Regions from separate parts of the Microbispora sp. CL1-1 genome, predicted to be linked through region 2. Evidence: riboswitches for the same ligand, from Rfam matches in the RefSeq annotation. Region 2 holds a riboswitch; each other region holds the start of a gene.
The links. Region 2 has a riboswitch for cobalamin ahead of HCK04_RS27995 (ribonucleoside-diphosphate reductase subunit alpha). Riboswitches for the same ligand answer to the same signal wherever they lie in the genome.
Positions count from the first base shown of each region.

Region 1: it holds a riboswitch for cobalamin, as region 2 does, so the genes downstream of both, HCK04_RS18010 (cobyric acid synthase) here and HCK04_RS27995 (ribonucleoside-diphosphate reductase subunit alpha) in region 2, are expected to answer to the same signal.
Region 3: it holds a riboswitch for cobalamin, as region 2 does, so the genes downstream of both, HCK04_RS00135 (ABC transporter substrate-binding protein) here and HCK04_RS27995 (ribonucleoside-diphosphate reductase subunit alpha) in region 2, are expected to answer to the same signal.

Region 1 covers NZ_JAATEK010000013.1:132,241-138,912, forward strand. The annotation lists gene cobN (cobaltochelatase subunit CobN) at 1-2,392, opposite strand, end outside; gene HCK04_RS18010 (cobyric acid synthase) at 2,389-3,891, opposite strand; cobalamin riboswitch at 4,005-4,128, opposite strand; gene HCK04_RS18015 (FtsX-like permease family protein) at 4,265-6,672, shown strand, end outside.
Region 2 covers NZ_JAATEK010000029.1:27,429-34,100, forward strand. The annotation lists gene HCK04_RS27985 (AraC family transcriptional regulator) at 1-665, opposite strand, end outside; gene HCK04_RS27990 (tripartite tricarboxylate transporter substrate-binding protein) at 1,006-1,944, shown strand; cobalamin riboswitch at 1,990-2,221, shown strand; gene HCK04_RS27995 (ribonucleoside-diphosphate reductase subunit alpha) at 2,356-4,680, shown strand; gene HCK04_RS28000 (ribonucleotide-diphosphate reductase subunit beta) at 4,677-5,681, shown strand; gene HCK04_RS43790 (oxidoreductase) at 5,827-6,672, opposite strand, start outside.
Region 3 covers NZ_JAATEK010000001.1:25,364-32,035, reverse strand. The annotation lists gene HCK04_RS00150 (adenosylcobinamide amidohydrolase) at 1-477, opposite strand, end outside; gene HCK04_RS00145 (ABC transporter ATP-binding protein) at 474-1,289, opposite strand; gene HCK04_RS00140 (iron ABC transporter permease) at 1,286-2,314, opposite strand; gene HCK04_RS00135 (ABC transporter substrate-binding protein) at 2,561-3,511, opposite strand; cobalamin riboswitch at 3,589-3,725, opposite strand; gene HCK04_RS00130 (acyltransferase) at 4,207-5,478, shown strand; gene HCK04_RS00125 (Gfo/Idh/MocA family oxidoreductase) at 5,441-6,313, opposite strand; gene HCK04_RS00120 (histidine phosphatase family protein) at 6,417-6,672, shown strand, end outside.

The DNA of each region.
Region 1 (6,672 bases), on a different contig from region 2:
GATCCACGGAGTAGAAGTTGCGGCCGGTCGGCAGCACGCCGACCAGCCCGCGCGTGGGCGACCCGGAAGGACCGGCGGGCACATATCCGCCGTCGAGCGCGTGCAGCACATGCGCCACCTCGTCCGTCGTCCGGTCGAGCCGGGGCACGACCTCGGTCGCGGCGAAGCGCAGCACCCGGGCGACCTCTGGTAAGTCCGTGACCACGCCGGCCGCCGCGGGGTCCCAGCCGTGGTCCTCCATGGCCTGGACCAGCCGCCGCGCCTCGGCCTCGAACGCGTCCACCTCGGCCGAGGCGGCGTCTCCCGGCAGGCCGAGGGCCTCGCGCAGGCCGGGCAGCGCCCCGGCGGCGCCGGCCCAGACCTGGCGGGCGCGCAGCACGGCGAGCACCAGGTCGACCCGGGCCTCCCCGGTGTGGACCTGGCCCAGCACGTGCAGGCCGTCGCGGATCTGCGCGTCCTTGATCTCGCACAGGTAGCCGTCGACGTGCAGCAGGAAGTCGTCGAACTCCGTGTCCTGCGGCCGCTCGTCCACGTGCAGGTCGTGGTGGAGCTGGGCGGCCTGGATCAGCGTCCAGATCCGTGCCCGTACGGCCGGCAGCTTGGCCGGGTCGAGCGCGGCCACGGTGGCGTGCTCGTCCAGCAGCTGCTCCAGCCGGGCGAGGTCGCCGTAGGAGTCGGCCCGCGCCATCGGCGGGATCAGGTGGTCGACCACGGTGGCGTGGGCCCGCCGCTTGGCCTGGGTGCCCTCGCCGGGGTCGTTGACGATGAACGGGTAGACCAGCGGCAGCGCGCCGAGCGCGGCGTCGGGCGCGCACGACGCCGCCAGCCCGAGCCCCTTGCCCGGAAGCCACTCCAGCGTGCCGTGCTTGCCGAGGTGGACGACCGCGTGCGCGCCGAACTCGCGGGCCAGCCACCAGTACGCCGCGAGGTAGTGGTGGCTGGGCGGCAGGTCGGGGTCGTGATAGATGGCGACCGGGTTCTCGCCGAATCCCCGGGGCGGCTGGATCGCGAGCAGGACGTTGCCGAACCGCAGCGCCGCGAGCACGATGTCGGTGCCGTCCACATAGAGGGAGCCCGGCGGCGGCCCCCAGTGGGCGGTCACCGCGTCGCGCAGGTCGCCGGGCAGCGCCGCGAACCACTCCCGGTAGGCGTGCAGCGGCACGCGGGCGGGGGCGGCCTCGATCTGCTCCTCGGTGAGCCACTCCACGTCGTGGCCGCCGGCCGCGATCAGGGCGTGGATCAGCGCGTCGCCGTCGTCGGGCGCGTCGCCCACGTCATATCCGGCGTCGCGCAGGGCGCGCAGCAGCACGACGGCGGAGGCCGGGGTGTCGAGCCCGACGGCGTTGCCGACCCGGGAGTGCCGCGTGGGATAGGACGACAGCACGATCGCCAGGCGCTTGTCCGCGTTCGGCACGTGGCGCAGCCGGGCGTGCGCGACCGCGAGCGCGGCCACCCGGGCGCACCGCTCGGCGTCGGCGACGTAGACCGGCACGCCGTCGGGCCCGTCCTCCTTGAACGAGAACGGCACGGTGATCAGGCGCCCGTCGAACTCGGGCACCGCCACCTGCATCGCGGCGTCCATCGGGGACAGCCCGGCGTCGGAGTCCGCCCACACCGCGCGGGGCGTGGTCAGGCACAGCGCCTGCAGCACCGGCACGTCGAGGGCGGCCAGCGCCCCCGCGTCCCAGGCGTCCTCGTCGCCCCCGGCGCTCGCGGCGGCGGCGACCGCCCCGCCCGCGGCCAGCACGGTGACGACCAGCGCGTCCACGGGCCGCAGCAGGTCGAGCAGGTCGTCACCCGCGCCCCGGAGCGATCCGCAGAAGACCGGCAGCACGTCGGCGCCCGCCGCTTCGACGGCGTCGCACAGCGCGTCGACGAACGCCGTGTTGCCCGACAGCTCGTGCGCCCGGTAGTAGACCACGCCGACCAGCGGGCGGCCCTCCCGGCGGGCGCGGCCGGGCCGTACGCCGGACTCGGGCGTGGGCCGGGGCGGCGCGAAGCCCTCGCCGGTCAGCAGGAGCGTGTCGGACAGGAAGCGGCGCAGCTCCGCGAGGTTGTCCGGGCCGCCCTCGGCCAGATAGGCGAGCGCCTGCGCGGCGACCCCGGACGGCACGGTGGACAGGGCCATCAGCGCGGCGTCCGGGGCCTGCTCGCCGCCCAGGACCACGGTGGGCAGCCCGGCCGCGAGCACGGCGTCGAGTCCCTCGGGCCAGGAGCGCCTGCCGCCGAGCAGCCGGACGACGACGGCGCCCACGCCGTCCACCAGGGCGGGCACGTCCTCCGCGGCCGTACGCGCGGGGTTGGCGACCCGCCAGCCGGCCCCGCTCCGGGTCGCGGCGAGCAGCTCGGTGTCGGCGGTGGACAGCAGCAGCATCCTCGGCGCTGTCGTCATGGACGGTCCTCCCGCAGCGTGAGCTCGGCGATGGGCAGGCCGGTGGGCACGCCGCGCTCGATGAGCCGCCACACGGCCTCGGTGTCGAGGTGCTCCTCCACGAGGTCGCCCAGGGCGTCGAGGCGGGCCTCCCGGTGCGCGGCGAACGTTCCGGTCCCGGGCAGCCAGGCCCGGCCGGTGACGGCGGCGACCTCGGCGAGGAAGGCCCGGCGGAATCCGTCGCGCTCGAACAGGCCGTGCCAGGTCGTGCCCCACACCTGCCCGGCCCGGCAGCCGTCGAGGAACGGCTCGCCGCCGTCGAAGGTCACCCGGCCGTGGTGGATCTGGTAGCCCGCGACCACGTGACCCCGCCACTCGCCCTCCGCGAGCGTGAGCACCTTGCCCGGCGCGTACGCCGTCCGGGCAGGCAGCAGCCCGAGGCCGGGCACCCGGCCGGCCCGGCTCTCGACCTCGTCGTCGATGACCGTGCCGAGCATCTGGTAGCCGCCGCAGATCCCGAGCACCGGGCGGCCCTCGGCGGCGCGGCGGCGCAGCGCCTCGTCCAGGCCGCGCTCGCGCAGCCAGGCGAGGTCGCCGACGGTGGCGCGGGTGCCGGGCAGCACGACGAGGTCGGCGTCGGCGAGCTCGGCGGGGGTGGTGACGAGGCGGACGCTCACCCCCGGCTCGGCGGCGAGCGCGTCGGCGTCGGTGACGTTGGACATGCGCGGCAGCCGCACGAGGGCCACGCGCAGCACGTCACGTCCCACCGGCGGGGTGAGCAGGCCGGGACGGCTGTCGAGGTCGAGGGAGTCCTCCACGTCGAGCCACAGGCCCGAGCGCCACGGCAGCACGCCGAGGCACGGCCGGCCGGTCGCCTCCGTGAGCCAGTCGAGCCCCGGCCGCAGCAGCGCGAGGTCGCCGCGGAACTTGTTGACCACGAAGCCCGCGATGTGCCGCTGGTCGTGCCGGTCGAGCACGGCGAGGGTGCCGGCGAAGTGCGCGAGCACGCCACCCCTGTCGATGTCGCCGACGACGAGCGCCGGCAGGCCGGCGGCGCGGGCCAGGCCCATGTTGGCGATGTCGCGGTCGCGCAGGTTGACCTCGGCGGGGCTGCCCGCGCCCTCGCAGATCACGACGTCGTAGCGGCGGCGCAGGCCGTCGAGCGCGTCGAGGGCGACGTCGAGCAGGCGCATCTTGTGGTCGCGGTAGGACATGGCGTCCACGTCGGCGTGCGCGCGGCCGAGCACGACCACGTGGGAGTGCCGATCGCCCGCGGGTTTGATCAGCACCGGGTTCATCGCGGCCTCGGGCTCGACCCGGGCCGCCACGGCCTGCATCGCCTGGGCCCGCCCGATCTCGCCGCCGTCGGCGGTGACCATCGAGTTGAGCGCCATGTTCTGCGCCTTGAACGGCGCGACCCGTACGCCGCGCCGGGCCAGCCACCGGCACAGGCCGGCCACCAGCACGCTCTTTCCCGCGTCGGAGGTCGTGCCCGCCACGAGCAGGCCGCCGCCGGCCACGTCAGCAGGTGGAGCGCGAAACCGGCAGTGAGGCGCGTCTGCGCAGGCCTGTCCGGGCCATGGCATGTCCCCCCTGGGGGTATCCGCGCCCCCGGTAGAAGGTCCGACGGCCGGAGTATCCTGGCTCCCGGATCAGCGCTCCCCTCAGCCTTCCCGCCCGTGCTGGGCAGTGGCGTGGGTGAGGTTCGCTCCCCGGTGACAGTGGCGGGACCGCGCCGGATTCACACCGGCTTCCTCCGCGTCCGTCGCTTGCGGGGTCAACTTACACCTTCGTGCCGGATGTCCCGCAAGTACGGTCTGTCGGATATATCGGAATCGCTACGTATGTCGGGCCGGTGTGGTGTGCCCGGATCGGCTTTGCCATGATGCCCGGGTGAAACGGGGGAGGGCAGTGCTGGGGCGGCTGCCGTTGGTGATCCGACGTGCGCTGGCCGAGCCGCTGCTGCTGGCGGCCGCGTTCGGCTCCATCCTGCTCGCCACCACGGCGATCGCGGCGCTGCTGCTGCACGCGGGGTCGGCGAGCCAGGCGGGCGTGCGGAGGGCCCTGGACATGGCGCCGCTCGCCGCCACCGCCACCGTCGTCACCTCCTCGGTCACGTCCGGGGACTTCGCGAAGGTCGACCAGGCCGTCCGCGCGGGCATCGCCCACGCCCATGGCGAGGTGCCCGTACGGGTCACCGCGCGCGTCGAGTCCGCCTCCTACGCGCTGAGGGGACGAGATAAAGGCGGTCAGCCCGTCCTGACCCGGTTCGCCACGTACGAGGGACTGGACGGCCAGGCCGACCTGGTGAGCGGCCGATGGCCCACGCGGAAAGGGACCGCGGGGACGGCACGGGGAACGACAGCGGGGACGGCAGGCGATACGGCCGTCGCGCTCTCGGAGCCGGCCGCGCGGGCGATGAGGGTCTCCACCGGCGACACGTTCACCGTCGTCGGACGCCTGGACGGCAAGCCGGCCCGCGTGCGCGTCTCCGGCGTCTTCCGGCTGCGCGACCCCGACGACCCGCGCTGGACGGGAGAGGACCTGCTGCGCCACGGCACGCAGACCGCCGACTTCACTTCCCGAGGCCCCATGGTCGTGCCGACCGGCGTCTTCCTCGACCGGTTCGCGGCCGGCGCCTCGGCCCGCTGGCTCGCCGAGCCCGACCTGCGCCGGCTCCCGCCCGAGCGACTGCGGCCGTTCTCGGCGTCGGTCGCCGGGATCTCCGCCGACGTACGGTCCGGCTGCCCCCGGTGCACGGTCACCGAGACGCTGTCCGGCACACTGCTGCGGCTCGACCACGGCGCGCTGGTCGCCCGCTCGACCATGCTGGTGCCGGTGCTCCAGCTGCTCGTGCTGGCCGCGTACGCGCTGGCGCTGACCGCGCGGCTGCTCGCCGAACACCGCCGGATGGAGACGGCCCTGCTGCGATCGAGGGGCGGCGGGTCGCCGCGGCTCGCCGCCATGGCGGCGGGGGAGGCGCTGCTGATCGCGCTGCCCTGCGCGCCCGCGGCGCCGTTCCTCGCACCCGTCCTCCTGCGGCTGCTGAGCGCCTTCCCCTGGATCGAGGCCACCGGCGTGGAGCCGCCCCGCGCGCCCGACGGCAGCACGTTCGCCGTGGCGGCGGTGGTCGCGCTCGCCTGCGCCGCCATGCTGGCGGCGCCGCCCCTGCTCGCCGCCCGCCGCACGTACGTCGAGGAGCAGGCGGCGCGCGGGCGCGCCGACCGGCCCGGCCTGGTGCAGCGGGCCGGGGCCGACGTGGCACTGCTCGTCCTGGCGGCCCTCGCCATCTGGCGCCTGCGCGGCCAGGACGCGGCGGAGACGACGCGCCTCGGCGGCGAGCTCGGGCTCGACCCGCTCGTCGGGGCCGGGCCGGCGCTCGCCCTGCTCTGCGGCGGGATGGCCGCCCTGCGGCTGGTGCCCGCCGTCGCGAAGATCGCCGAGCGGGCGACGCGGCGACGCCCCGGGTTCGGCCCGGCCGTGGCCGCCCGGCAGGTGAGCCGGCGCCCGGCCCGCTATTCGGGCCCGGCGCTGCTGCTGACGATGGCGACGGCGATCGGCGTGCTGTCCCTGACCACGGCCGCGACCTGGCGCTCCGCCCAGGAGGACCGGGCCAGGCACGTCGCCGGATCCTCGCTGCGCGTCCCGGCCCTGCCCGGCGACGACGCCCGGACCTTCACCAGGCTGCCGGGGGTCGCGGCGGCCGTGCCCGCGCACCGCGCCACGGTCGTCGCCGACGGCGCGGACGCCACGCTGATCGCCGCCGACGCGGCGGATCTGGGCCGGGTGCTGCTGCTGCGCCCCGACCTGTCGCAACTGCCGCCGGCCACGCTGGCCTCCCGGATCACCGGGTCCGCCGGGCGACCGCTCCCGGTCGTGGTGACCCCCGGGCTGGCGGACACCACCAGGATCACCGCGGGCACGGCGGCGATCCCCGTCCGGGTCGTGGGCGTCGTCACGGCGATGCCCGGCACGCCCGAGGGCACCCCGGCCCTGCTCGCCGACCTCACGGCGTTCCGGGGGAAGGGCGCCGAGGGGCAGGTGACGGAGTGGTGGCTGGCCGCCGACGGTTCCACTCGGGATGCCCTGGCCGCCTCGGGACGCGGCAGGGACATCGTGGACGCGGCCGCCCTCACCGCCGGTTACCGGGACGACCCCACGGCGGCCGGTCTGCAGGGCGCGCTGCTGCTCGGCTTCGCGGCGGCGCTGGCGTTCGCCGTGCTGGGATTCCTGGTCAACACGGCGGTCTCGGCGCGCGAGCGCAGGGGGGAGTTCGCCGTGCTCGGCGCGCTCGGCGTGAG
Region 2 (6,672 bases):
GTCAGGAGCTGCTGGGCGCAGCGCAGGCGGAGCTGGAGCAGGTAGCCGTGCGGGGTCACGCCGGTCTCGCGGCGGAAGGCGCGCAGCAGCCGGAACCGGGGCAGGCCCGCCACCTGCGCGAGCTCGTCCAGGCTTGGGGTGCGCCGCAGGTCTTCGGCCAGATGCCGCTGCACCTTCGCGACCGGCCCCGCCGGCGTCGTGCGGATGGGCGCCGGGGCGATTCCGCGGCGCGTGTAGCGGGCGAGGATCTCGGTGCACAGCGCCTCGAACTCCTCCTGCGCGGCGAGGGAGGTCTGGTCCCGGCGGCGGTGCAGCCGGATCAGGCGGGCGGCCAGGCGAGGATCGTACGGAGCCGGTGTGGAGAAGGCCGGCCGGTGCCCGGCGAGCTCCGCGAGCAGGTGCTGCGGGATGTAGAAGACCCGGTAGTCCCAGCCCTCGGGGATGCCGGGACGGCCGGCGTGGATGGTGTCGGCGTCGAGGAGGAGCAGGCTGCCCGCGGGCGCGTGCTCGGTGGCGCCGCGATAGCGGACGGCCTCCACCCCGCGCTCGATCGCCGCTATGGCGTACTCGCTGTGCGCGTGCGGAACGAAGTGATGCCTACGGAAGGACGCCGTCATCAGCCGTATGTCGTCGCGGCCGTAACGGTGCTCGACAAGGTCCTCCATGCCTGCCTTTGTATACGACGCCTGTATCCCTGACCGAGCGGGTGTTGCGCACGCGGAACTGCCCGCGCGAGCCAAGCGGGTCGAGGTGATCAAGCCCGACCTGCGTGCCCACTGTCACACCTGCTGTGCCGCACTGGGCAGTCACCATCGCAGCGAGGACGACGGCTTCTTTCCGAGCTCCTGCGGCAGGCGCCTGACCCGCGACCACCGCGGGATCGCCCTCTACCCGGCGAGAACCACCCATCGATCGCCGCAGCCGTAACGTCCGTTATGTGGTGACATGGTGTAGTTACTCATAGTCTGTGCATGTAAGGGACTCTTCGGGGTGGAGGGTGCCGACATGCGACGCCGTACGGTCCTCGCACTGGGAGTCCTGGCCCTCGCGGGCGCATGCGGTGTCCCCGCACCCCCGCGCCGCGGGGAGCTCTCCCTGATGGTCCCGGGCCCGCCCGGCGGGTGCGGGGAGGGCGTCGCCGCCGGGTTCAAGTCGCTCGTGGAAGGGCGTGGCTGGGCCCGGGCCGTACGGATCAGGCGGGAGACCGGTGGCGGCGGGACGGCTCTCGCCGACCTGAACCGGCCGGGGGCCGGCCTGGTGGTCGCCGACTCCGCGCTGCTCGCCGCCTGCGCGCTGGCCCGCGACCCCCTCCTCGTGGCCCGGGCCGTACCGCTCGCGCGGCTGGCGGGGGAGTGGGAGGTGCTGGTCGCCTCGCCCGACTCGGGCTATCGCACGTTCGACCAGTTCGCCGCCGCGCTGCTGCGGAACCCGGGGGCGCACCGGGTCGCGGGCGGCGCCGACCGTGGCCCGGAACACCTGCTGTTCGGCATGACCGCCCGGGGCCTGGGAGCCGACGTCCGCCTGCTCGACTACGTCGCGTTCGGCAGCAGGGCGCAGGCCGTCGCCGCGGTCGTCGACGGGCGGCTCGCGCTCGGGTTCGGCAGCAGGCGCGAGGTCGCCCCCCATGTGCGCGCCGGACGGCTGCGCCCGCTCGCCGTCTCCTCCGCCGAGCGGCTGTCCGGGGTGGACGCGCCGACGCTGTCGGAGTCGGGCGTACGCGTCGTGTTCGCCGACTGGACCGGGCTGATCGCCCCGCGCGGCACGCCCGAGCCGGACGCCCTGCTCGATCTGTGCCGTGCCGTCGCCGGCACGCCGGGCTGGCGGCGCCTGTGCGAGCGCAACGACTGGACGCCGATGTGGCTCGACGGCGACGACTTCCGGCAATGGCTCGCCGGCGAGGCGCGCCGTACGGCCCTGCTCCTCAATGATCTCGGACTCCGCTGAAAAACACAACTTGTGGGGGCGCTTGCGGGAAGGGCCACTAGATGTAGGATCCATCGCGTTGCTGGTTCACCTTGGTGAGGCAAGAGGGAACCCGGTGGAAATCCGGGACTGCCCCGCAGCGGTGAGCGGGAACGACCGCCGTCGGCACAGCACGGTGCTGTGCTCCGAGCACTGGGCGCGAGCGCGCCCGGGAAGCGACGGCCAGTAGGACCGGCAGGGCGCGAGCCCGGCCGGGCGCCCGCGAGTCCGAAGACCTGCCAGCGATGCGCGCGCATGGGCGCGCGCCCCGCGCCGGGCCCCGAGGGCGGGCTCGCCGCATCGTCACGGCACGAATCCCTCTCGTGCGCGTGCGCCGCGGCATGCCTCCCTCCGGTCCGGCCGGGACACGAGACGACGAGGAGAGGGCATCTGATGACGATCACCGACCCGGCCTCCGCTTCCGCGGACCCCGCGTCAGAGGTACGCGGCGGGCCGTGGGCTTCGGCGGGGAACTCCGGACCCTCCACCGGTGCCGTACGGCGGGCATCGGCCGGCCCGGACGGCGGCCCGGACGGCGGCCCGGACGGCGGGTGGGACGCGGCGCAGGTCTGGCAGGCCATCGAGGAGGCGGCGGCCGGGGTCATCGCCGACCCGGAGAACTCGCGCCGGGCGGCCAGGCTGCTGAGCGGGCTGATCGCGGAGGAGGCGGCGGCCGAGGGGGTGCGCACGTTCTCCGAGTCGGTCGCCGCCGCCCACGCCGCCGGGCTGCTTGGCGACGCCGTCGCCGCCTTCGTGGCCGGTGAGGCCGAGGCGCTCGACGCGCTGATCGACCCGGCGGCCGACGACCGGTTCGAATACTTCGGGCTGCGCACGGTCTACGACCGCTACCTGCTGCGCCACCCGGTCACCCGGCGCGTGCTGGAGCGCCCGCAGCACTTCCTGCTGCGCGTCGCCTGCGGGCTGTCGGCCACGGTGGCGGAGGCGGCCGAGCTGTACGGCCTGATGTCCACGCTGGCCTATCTGCCCAGCTCGCCGACGCTGTTCAACTCGGGCGCGCGCCGGCCGCAGCTCTCGTCGTGCTTCCTGCTCGACTCCCCGAGGGACGAGCTGGAGAGCATCTACGAGCGGTACGGCCAGGTGGCCCGGCTGTCGAAGTATTCGGGCGGGATCGGCATCGCCTGGACGCGGGTGCGCTCGCGCGGCTCGCTGATCCGGGGCACCAACGGCCTGTCCAACGGCATCGTGCCGTGGCTGCGCACGCTCGACGCGTCGGTGGCGGCCGTCAATCAGGGCGGCAGGCGCAAGGGCGCGGCCTGCGTCTACCTGGAGACCTGGCACGCCGACATCGAGGAGTTCCTGGAGCTTCGCGACAACACGGGCGAGGAGTCGCGGCGCACGCACAACCTCAACCTGGCCAACTGGGTGCCCGACGAGTTCATGCGCCGGGTCGAGGCGGACGGCACGTGGTCGCTGTTCGACCCCAAGGAGGTCCCCGAGCTGACCGACCTGTGGGGTGAGGCGTTCGACACCCGTTATCGCGAGCTGGAGGCCGCCGGGTGCTACGTCAAGCAGGTGCCGGCCCGCGCCCTCTATGCCCGGATGATGCGCACGCTCGCCCAGACCGGCAACGGCTGGATGACGTTCAAGGACGCCTCCAACCGCGCCTCCAACCAGACCGCGCGGCCCGGCAACGTCATCCACCTGTCCAACCTGTGCACCGAGATCCTGGAGGTCACCAGCGACGGCGAGACCGCCGTGTGCAACCTCGGCTCGGTCAACCTCGCCGCGCACCTGACCCCGGAGGGCGACGCCGTCGACTTCGGCAGGCTCCGCGCCACCGTCCGCACCGCCGTACGGTTCCTGGACCGGACGATCGACCTCGGCTTCTATCCGACGCCCGAGGCGGAGGCGGCCAACCGCAAGTGGCGGCCGGTCGGCCTCGGCGTCATGGGCCTCGCCGACGTGTTCTTCGCGCTGCGCCTGCCGTTCGACTCGCCCGAGGCGCTCGCGCTGTCCACCCGCATCGCCGAGGAGATCGCGCTCGCGGCGTACGGCACCTCGGCCGACCTGGCCGCGGAGCGCGGGCGCCACCCGGCGTACGGGGAGACGCGGGCGGCGGACGGCGTGCTGCACCTCGACCACTATCCGTGCACCCCGGTCCACCCGGAGGAGTGGGCCGCGCTGCGGGCCAGGATCGCGGAGACCGGGCTGCGCAACTCCCTGCTGATCGCGATCGCGCCGACGGCCACGATCGCCTCGATCGCGGGCTGCTACGAGTGCGTCGAGCCGCAGGTGTCCAACGTCTTCAAACGTGAGACGCTGTCGGGGGAGTTCCTCCAGGTCAACCGTTATCTCGTGCGGGACCTCCAGGCCCTCGGCCTGTGGACGCGGTCGATGCGCGACGCGATCAAGCTCAACGACGGCTCGATCCAGGACATCGCCGCTATCCCGGCCGAACTCAGGACGCTCTACCGCACCGCCTGGGAGCTGCCCCAGAAGGCGCTCATCGACCTGGCCGCCGCGCGGCAGCCGTACGTCGACCAGTCGCAGTCGCTCAACCTCTTCATGGCCGCCCCCACCATCGGCAAGCTCTCGTCGATGTACGCCTACGCCTGGCGGTCGGGCCTGAAGACCACCTACTACCTGCGCTCCCGCCCGGCGACGAGGATCGCCCAGACGACCGTCCCCGCGGTCACGCCGGTGGACGCCGTCGCCTGCTCCCTTGAGAACCCCGAGATCTGCGAGGCTTGCCAATGAGAACGATGCTGCTCGACCCCGGCATGGACCTGACCCTGCGCCCGATGCGCTACCCCGGGTTCTACGAGAGGTATCGCGCGGCGATCAGGAACACCTGGACGGTCGAGGAGGTCGATCTCGCCTCCGACCTCGCCGACCTCGCGACCCTCGACGAGGGGGAGCGCCACCTGATCAACCGGCTCGTGGCGTTCTTCGCGACCGGCGACTCGATCGTGGCCAACAACCTGGTGCTGAACCTCTATCAGCACGTCAACGCCCCCGAGGCGCGGCTGTACCTGAGCAGGCAGCTGTTCGAGGAGGCGGTGCACGTCCAGTTCTACCTGACCCTGCTCGACACCTACCTGCCCGATCACGACGAGCGGGCCAAGGCGTTCGCCGCCGTCGAGCACATCCCGTCGATCCGCGACAAGGCCGAGTTCTGCTTCCGCTGGATCGACTCGATCAGCGAGCTGAACCGGCTGGAGACCCGGGAGGACCGGCGGGCCTTCCTGCTCAACCTGATCTGCTTCGCCGCCTGCATCGAGGGACTGTTCTTCTACGGCGCCTTCGCGTACGTCTACTGGTTCCGCTCGCGGGGGCTGCTCGGCGGTCTCGCGACCGGCACCAACTGGGTGTTCCGCGACGAGTCGATGCACATGGAGTTCGCCTTCGAGGTGGTGGACACCGTACGCCGCGAGGAGCCGGACCTGTTCGACGACGAGCTGGCGGCCCAGGTTACGCGGATGATGGAGGAGGCGGTCGCCGCCGAGCTCGCCTTCGCCCGCGACCTGTGCGGCGACGGGCACGGCGTCATGAGCGCGGACAACATGCGGCGTTACCTGGAGTATGTCGCCGACCGCAGGCTCGCCCGGCTCGGCCTGCCCGTGCGGTACGGCACGGATAACCCCTTCCCGTTCATGGAGTTCCAGGACGTGCAGGAGCTGGCGAACTTCTTCGAGCGCCGTGTCTCGGCCTACCAGGTGGCCGTCGAGGGCGACGTCAGCTTCGACGAGGCCTTCTGATCCGCACGGTTTTCGGCGCCCGGCTCGCCCGGCGCATCCGGATCGGACGGGTGCGCCGGGGTTTCGGCGATACGTCATTCAATCACTTGATTGACTATGATGTGCCGTACGTCCGGCGCGTCCGGCTCGCCGAACCGACTCCCGTTCAGGGGGCGTTGGACGGCCGCAGGAGCCTGCTCGCGCCGGCGATGAGCGCGGTGGCGAGGATCCAGCCCGCCGCGATCAGTCCATTCGCCAGCCACTGGGTCCATCCGGCCGGCTCCCAGGCCCCGCGCTGCTCGAACACGCTCACCGGCACCAGCAGGTCGAGCGTGTAGACGAAGGCGTTGAAATGGCGTGACTCGTCCAGGCCGATCTGGTGCGGCGGCCACCGCGTGAAGATCGCCGTGCCCGTCGCGAGGAGCAGCGCGGCCCACAGCCCGGCGAGCCAGGGCCGGTATCCGTACCCGACGAGCCCGTCGAGCAGCCGGCCCCACAGCCGCCCGGGCGGCCGCAGCGTCCGCCGCCGCGCCCGCTGCCTGGCCAGCAGCACCCGGCGCGCGTCCGGCTCGTGGCCGATGCGCCGGCAGTAGGCGGCGAGCTGCTCGTACGGCTGGGGGCGGTAGCCTCCGGGGTCGCGCCGCAGCCAGGAGAGCCGGTCGGCCAGGGTCGCCGGGCCGCGCAGCGACTCGTACGTCAGCCCTTCGAGCCGCACGTGGCCCGGGCAGCTCTCCGGGCGGTCGAACAGCACACCGAAGCGGGAGTAGCCGAGGTTGACCTCGCCCTCGATCGACTCGGGCAGCAGGATGAGCTCGTCCGCCTGCATGTGGCTCAGGTGCAGCGCCCGTCCGGTCGCCCGCAGCACCGCCCCGTGGAACGACAGGACCCCGCGGATATGCGCGCCGCGCAACCGTACGGTGCCGTGGGCGGTGAAGCCCGCGCCGAGCTCGGCCGCGTCGGCCTGCAAATGGTCGGCGTGCACGGCGGGGACGCCGTCCGCGGTGACGACCGC
Region 3 (6,672 bases), on a different contig from region 2:
TGCCGGCATCCCGGCATCGCCCGTGCCGACCGGCTCGCGCGCGGGACCGGATGCGGCCGGACCGACGGGCTCCTGCGCGGACGCCGAAGCGGGCTCGGGGGCGGCAGGGGCGGCGGGCAGGCCGGGGTCGGGCACGCCCTCGGGCGCGGCCGCCCAGGTCGGCACGCCCAGGCCGACCGTGGCGACGGCCTCCGCTCCCCCGTCGGCCGCCGTGACGTACCGCTCCACCAGCGCCGCCGTCATCATGCCGACCCCGGGGCCGCCGGGCCCGAGCGCGTCCATGTGCTCGACCGGGTCCATGCGTGAGTAACCCGCGGCCACCTGCGCGTTCAGCACCCACTCCCGGGGACCGATGCCGCCGCCCAGCATCGCCGAGGAGATCATCCGCCAGCCGGGCCCGAACCGCCACAGCAGCGTGCCCAGCCGCTGGCCGTCCTCCGTACGGTGCGTCAGGGACGGCCGGAGGAGGCCCGTCATGCCTCCTCCGCCATCGAGGAGACCGACGGGCGCACCAGGTGGACGACGGGGCGGCCCTCGGGGCCGGGCTCCACCCGCACGCGGGCGCCGAAGTGCTCGGTCAGCAGCGGCTCGGCCAGCACCTGTCCGGGCGGCCCGGCCGCGACCGCCCGCCCTGCGGCGAGCAGCACGAGCACGTCGGCGTACTGCCCGGCGAGGCTGAGGTCGTGCAGCGTCGTCACGACGGTGAGGTCGTCGGCCAGGCGCAGCCGGTCGACGAGTTCGAGCACCTGCTGCTGGTGGCCCAGGTCGAGCGCCGTGGTCGGCTCGTCGAGCAGCAGCACCGGCGCCTGCTGCACCAGCGCCCTGGCGAGCACGACGCGCTGACGCTCGCCGCCGGACAGGTGCCCGAGCGGCCGCGACGCGAAGCCGTCCAGGTCGAGCCGTTCCAGCACCGACCGCGTCACCTCGCGGTCCCGCGCGCTCTCGCTGCCGAGATAGGCGATGTACGGCGTGCGGCCGAGCAGCGCGTAGTCGTAGACCGTCATGTCGGGCGGCAGCGCCGGGCTCTGCGGCGCGTAGGCGATCAGCCGTGCCCGGCGGCGCGGGCGCAGGTCGTCGACGGCCGTCCCCTCGACGAGCACCTCGCCCTCCCTCGGCACCAGCCCGGCGACGGCCCGCAGGAGCGTGGACTTGCCCGCGCCGTTCGGCCCGATGATCGCCAGCCACTGGCCGGGCGCGGCCGACAGCGTGACGTCCGTGAGCACCCGCCGCCCGCCCAGCGTGACGCCCACGCCGCGCGCCTCGACGGCCGGTGCGGCCCGCCCGCTCACGTCCCCACCCGCCGGGTCACGCGCAGGATGGTGACGAAGAACGGCGCCCCCACGAACGCCGTGACGACCCCGATCGGCAGCTCGGCCGGCGCGAGCACCGTACGCGCGATCGTGTCGGCCAGCACGAGGAACGCCGCGCCGCCGAGAAACGACACCGGCAGCACGATCCGGTAGGACCAGCCGGCGAGCCGCCGGACCACGTGCGGCACCACGATCCCGACGAACGCGATCAGCCCGCTGACCGCCACGGCCGACGCGGTGGCGAGCGAGGCGGCCAGCAGCACGACGAAGCGCACCCGCGCCGCGCGCAGGCCGAGACTCACCGCCTCCTCGTCGCCCACCGACAGCACGTCGAGCAGCCGCCCGTGCAGCAGCATGCCGATGGTGGACACCGCGGCGTACGGCGCGATCATGCGGAGCTGGTCCCAGCCGCCGCCGACGTCGCCGAGGATCCAGGAGTAGATCCGCTGCAGTTCCTCCACCTTGAGCTGCTGCACGAAGGTCTGGATGGCGGTGAGGAACGAGGTGACCGCGACACCGGCGAGCACCAGCGTCGCGGTGCCGCCGCCCCGGCCCGCCGTGTGGCCCAGCGCGTACGCGAGGAACACCCCGCCGACGGCCCCGGCGAAGGCGGCGATCGGCACCGCGGTCACGCCGGTGTCGCCGCCCAGGAAGACCACGACGAGCGTCACCGTGAGGCCGGCTCCCGCCGCCGCCCCGAGCAGGTAGGGATCGGCCAGCGGGTTGCGGAACACGCCCTGGTAGCCGGCCCCGGCCGTGGCGAGCAGCCCGCCCACGACGGCCGCGAGCAGCACCCGCGGCACCCGGAGCTGGAACAGCAGCCCCTCCTCGACCGGCGACAGGCCCGAGTGCACCGACACCAGCGGCAGCCGGTCGAGCAGTGCGAGCACGATGGCGCGGGGCGAGATGCCCGCCGCGCCCGCCATCAGGCCGAGGGCGAGACTGGCCGCCAGCACGACGGACGCGACGAGCAGCGCCCGGCCGCGCGGCCGGGCCGGGGTCATGACGCCACCACCGGCCTCACCACGTCATCTGGCACCAGGCCACCGAGCACCCCACCACCGAGCACCGTGTCATCGGGCACCGCGTCATCGGGCGCCGGGTCACCGGGCGTCGTGTCCCTGGGCGTCGTGTCACCGGGCACCATGCCACCGTGCCGTGTCACCAGAGGCCGTGTCACCAGAGGCCGTGTCAGCGGGCGTCGTACCACCAGGCGCCGCGCCGCCAGGGGCGTCCGCGTCGTCACCGGCTCAGCTCGCCGCCTTCTGCACGGCGTCGCTGACGGCCTGGGCGAGGTCGGCGACCCGGGGCCCCCAGCGGGAGGCGAGGTCGTCGTCCAGCCCCACCACGCGGCCCTTCTTCACGGCGGTCAGGCCGGACCAGCCCGGCCGCTTGGCCAGCGCGGCGGCGTCCTGCCCGCAGCACTTCGTGTCACCGAGGAAGATCAGGTCGGGGTCGGCCTTGGCGATGAACTCCGCCGACAGCTTGGGATAGCCGCCCGCCGCGTCCGGCGCCTCGTCGGCGATGTTCTTCAGCCCGAACAGGCTGTAGACCTGCCCGATGAACGTGCTCGACGTCGCCGCGTAGGGCGTGGTGTCCAGCTCGTGGTAGTACGTCAGCTCCTTGTCCTTCGGCGCCGCCGCCGCGAGGGCGTCGATCTTCTGCTTGACGCCGGTCGCCACCTCGTCGGCCTTGGCCGCGTTGCCGGTGGCCGCGCCGAGGTCCCGGATCTGGTCGTAGGTGTCGTCGAGCTTGGTCGCGGCGGGTTCGAGCAGCACCGGCACGCCGACCTTGCCGAGCCCGGTGACCACGCCCTCCAGGTCGTTGGCGAGCACCACGAGGTCGGGCTTGGTGGCGACGATCGCCTCGACATTGGGCTTGAACCCCGACAGCGAGGTCTTGGGCGCCTCGGGCGGGTAGTTCGACTGGTCGTCCACCGCCGTCACCTGCGCGCCCGCGCCGATCGCGAACAGGATCTCGGTGGCCGTCGGGGACAGCGACACGATGTGCTCGGGCTTCTTGGCGATGGTCACCGCGCCGTTGCCCGCCTGAACGGTGACGGGGAATGCGGCCTGACCGGTGCCGTCCGAGACGGCGGGGGTGGGGGTAGCGGACGTGGCGGCGCCGTCGCTCTGGCCGCAGCCGGCCAGAGCGAGCACGCCCAGCACCACACCCGCGACGGCCGTGCGTACGGGCCTCACGAGGTCCTCCATAAGGGGGAATGCCGGGAATCGAGGGACCCGCTGGAAGCGACGGATCACCCTTTTCCACGAGGGTCGATAGCGTCGGCGCGCAGCGCAGGCGACCTGGCTCGTCCCCGGGGGCGGGGAACCACAGTTGCGGGACAGCGCCGGATTCTCACCGGACTTCGCTACGCGGCGCGCGTCGGACGCAACGGTACCAATCCCTCACGCGGCGTCCACCCCCGGCCCGGGACCCCACCGCCCCGGGCGGACGGCGATCCACGCGCGCGGCCGTCGGCCTGGGCGTACGCGGGGTTGGTAGGGCCGGCCCTACCCCGGTGGTAGGGGGCCTCCCATGATCGGAAGTAGGGACCGCGTCGCTGCGCCGGGCGGGGGCGCGGCGGGACGCTTGAACCGCTCGCGAAGACCGGGCCCCAGGCCCCGGGCCACCGCAGCCCCCGAACCACCGCGACCTCGAACCACCCCGACCTCGAACCACCCCGACCTCGAACCACCCCGACCTCGAACCACCGCAACCCCGAACCACCGCAACCCCGAACCACCGCAACCCCGAACCACCGCAACCCCGAACCACCGCAACCCCGAACCACCGCAACCCCGAACCACCGCAACCCCGAACCACCGAGGCTTCGAGCCCCCACCGCCCGCGGAACGCCCCCGCGGCGGCCCCGAAACAGCGAAGGCGGCTTCTCGTGTCCCTGACCATGCTTCCCCCCGCAGCCGAGCGGGCCCCGGCCGCACCCGCGCCGCGCGACCGCTTCATCGACGTCCTGCGCGTCTTCGGGATGGTCCTGGTGGTCGTCCAGCACTGGACGATGCCGGTCCTGTCGTACGCCCAGGGGCGGCTCACGACCGGCAACGCCCTGGCGGCGATCCCGTACGTCACCTGGATCTCGCAGGTCATGCCACTGGTGTTCTTCGCCGGGGGCGCGGCCAACGCGATCAGCTTCCGGTCCGCGGCTCGCCGGGGCGGGACGGCCCGGGAGTGGACCGCGCGGCGGGTACGCCGCCTGGCCTGGCCGGTGGTGCCGCTGGCGGTCGTGTGGCTGCCGCTCCCCCACCTCCTGACGGCCCTGGGCGTGCCCGCGCAGCCGGTGGAGGTGGCCGCGCGGACGGTCGGGCAGCTCCTGTGGTTCCTGGCGGTCTACCTGCTGGCCGTGGTGACCACGCCGCGCCTGCTGCGGATGCGGGCCGGGGTGGTCCTGCCAGTGCTGGCGGGCGGCGCGGTGCTGACGGACGTGGTCCGGTTCTCCGGCCTGGAGGCCGCCGGTTATCTCAACGTCGCCTTCGTCTGGCCGGCCGTCCACCAGGTCGGGTTCCGGTACGCCGAAGGCGGCCTGGAGTGGCTGAGGGGACGGCGGGCCGCGGGGCTCGCGGTGGCCGGGTTCGCGATGGTGGCGGCCCTGGTGGCGACCGGGCCCTACCCCTCCAGCATGATCGGGATGCCGGGGATGATCTCGAACATGGCCCCGCCGAGCGCCTGCCTGCTCGCACTGTTCGCCGGTCAGCTCGGCCTGGCGATGCTGCTGCGCCCCGCCGTGAACGCGCTGGCCGCCCGGCCGGTGGCCGAGAGGGTGCTCACCGCGCTCGCGCCGCACATGATGACGATCTACCTGTGGCACATGACCGCGCTCGTCGCCGTCGCCGGTGTGGCGGTCATCGGGCTCGGGCTGACGCCCACCGCCGGCTCGGCGGCCTGGTGGAGCGCCGCCCCGCCGTGCCTGGCCGCCCTGGCGCTGGTGCTGGTCGGGCTCACCGCGCTGCTCGGCCGCTTCGAGAACCCCGCGGGCGCCGCCGCCCACCGGCACGTGCCCGTGGCCGTACCCCTCATGGGCGGCGCGCTGCTCACGCTCACCATCACCGGGTTCGCGCCCGGCCCCGCGCCGGTGATCGCCTCCGTCGCCCTAGGCGCGGGCCTCGCCCTGGTCAGCCGGCCCGCAGCTGCCGCTCCACGTCGTCGATGATCTCCTGCATGCGCAGTCCGTGGCGGGCGTCGAGCGGATGCCCGCCGCCGTCGCGCACGGTGCTCGCGAACTGCCGCACCACCTCGGGGAAGACGTCGCCGAGCTCGGAGCCGAGCAGCGAGGCGGTGCCGAGCCTGCCGTACACGTCGACACGGCTGGGCGGGGTCTCCCCCTCGACGGCCATGCTGAGCGACGCCTCGCTGACCGCGCCGCCCTCGTGCTCCAGCAGCAGGCCGACCCAGCCGAGCGGGTCGCCGTGGGCCTTGACCCCGACCACGCGGCCCAGCGCGGCGTCGAGCAGGTCGATCGTGTGCGGGCCCACGTCGAGCACCGCCCCGCGCTCCAGCCGCCAGGGGGTGGCGAAGGGGCCGCCGCGCAGGCTTCCCGAGATGTTCGCGGCGTGCCCGCCGAAGGGCTCGATCCGCCGGGCCCGCTCCAGGAAGCCGGCCGTCGCCGCCGAATAGCGGAACGTGAAGAGCATCTGGGAGGCGACGCCCGCCTCCTCGATCGCCCCGGCGAGGCGCCGGGCGCCGTCGAGGTCGGCCGCGAGCGGCTTCTCCAGCAGCAGGGCCTTTCCCGCCCGGGCCGCGAGCACGCCGAGTTCGGCCTGCACGGTGGGCGGCACGCAGAAGGCGACCGCCTCCGACGCCGCGAACAGGTCCTCCAGCCGCTCGAAGGCGGGCGCGCCGTGGGCGTCCGCCAGCGCTCGCGCCGCCTCGGGCCTGCGCGCCCACACTCCGGACAGCGTCGTGTGCGGCCCGGCCGCGAGAGCGGGCGCGTGCACCATCTCCGCCCACGGTCCCGCACCGACGAGTCCCACCCGCACCGGCTCCATGTGGCGCCCCCTTTCCCGCGGGGACCCTACTGCAGGCCGCGGGCGGGTGGTCAAGGGGGCCCGTCGCGGGTGAAATCGGACGTACGGGCAAGATGGACGCTCTATGAACGTCATCCTGTTGAGGCACGGCGAGACCGAGTGGAGCAGGGCCGGGCGGCACACGGGCCGCACCGACCTGCCGCTGACACCCCACGGCGAGGAGCAGGCACGGGCGCTGTCCCGCCTGGTGGCGGGCCGGTCGTTCGCGCTGGTCCTCGTCAGTCCCGCACAGCGGGCCCGCCGTACGGCCGAGCTGGCCGGCGCCGGGCGGTACGAGGTGGACCCGAACCTGTGGGAGTGGGACTACGGCGGCTACGAGG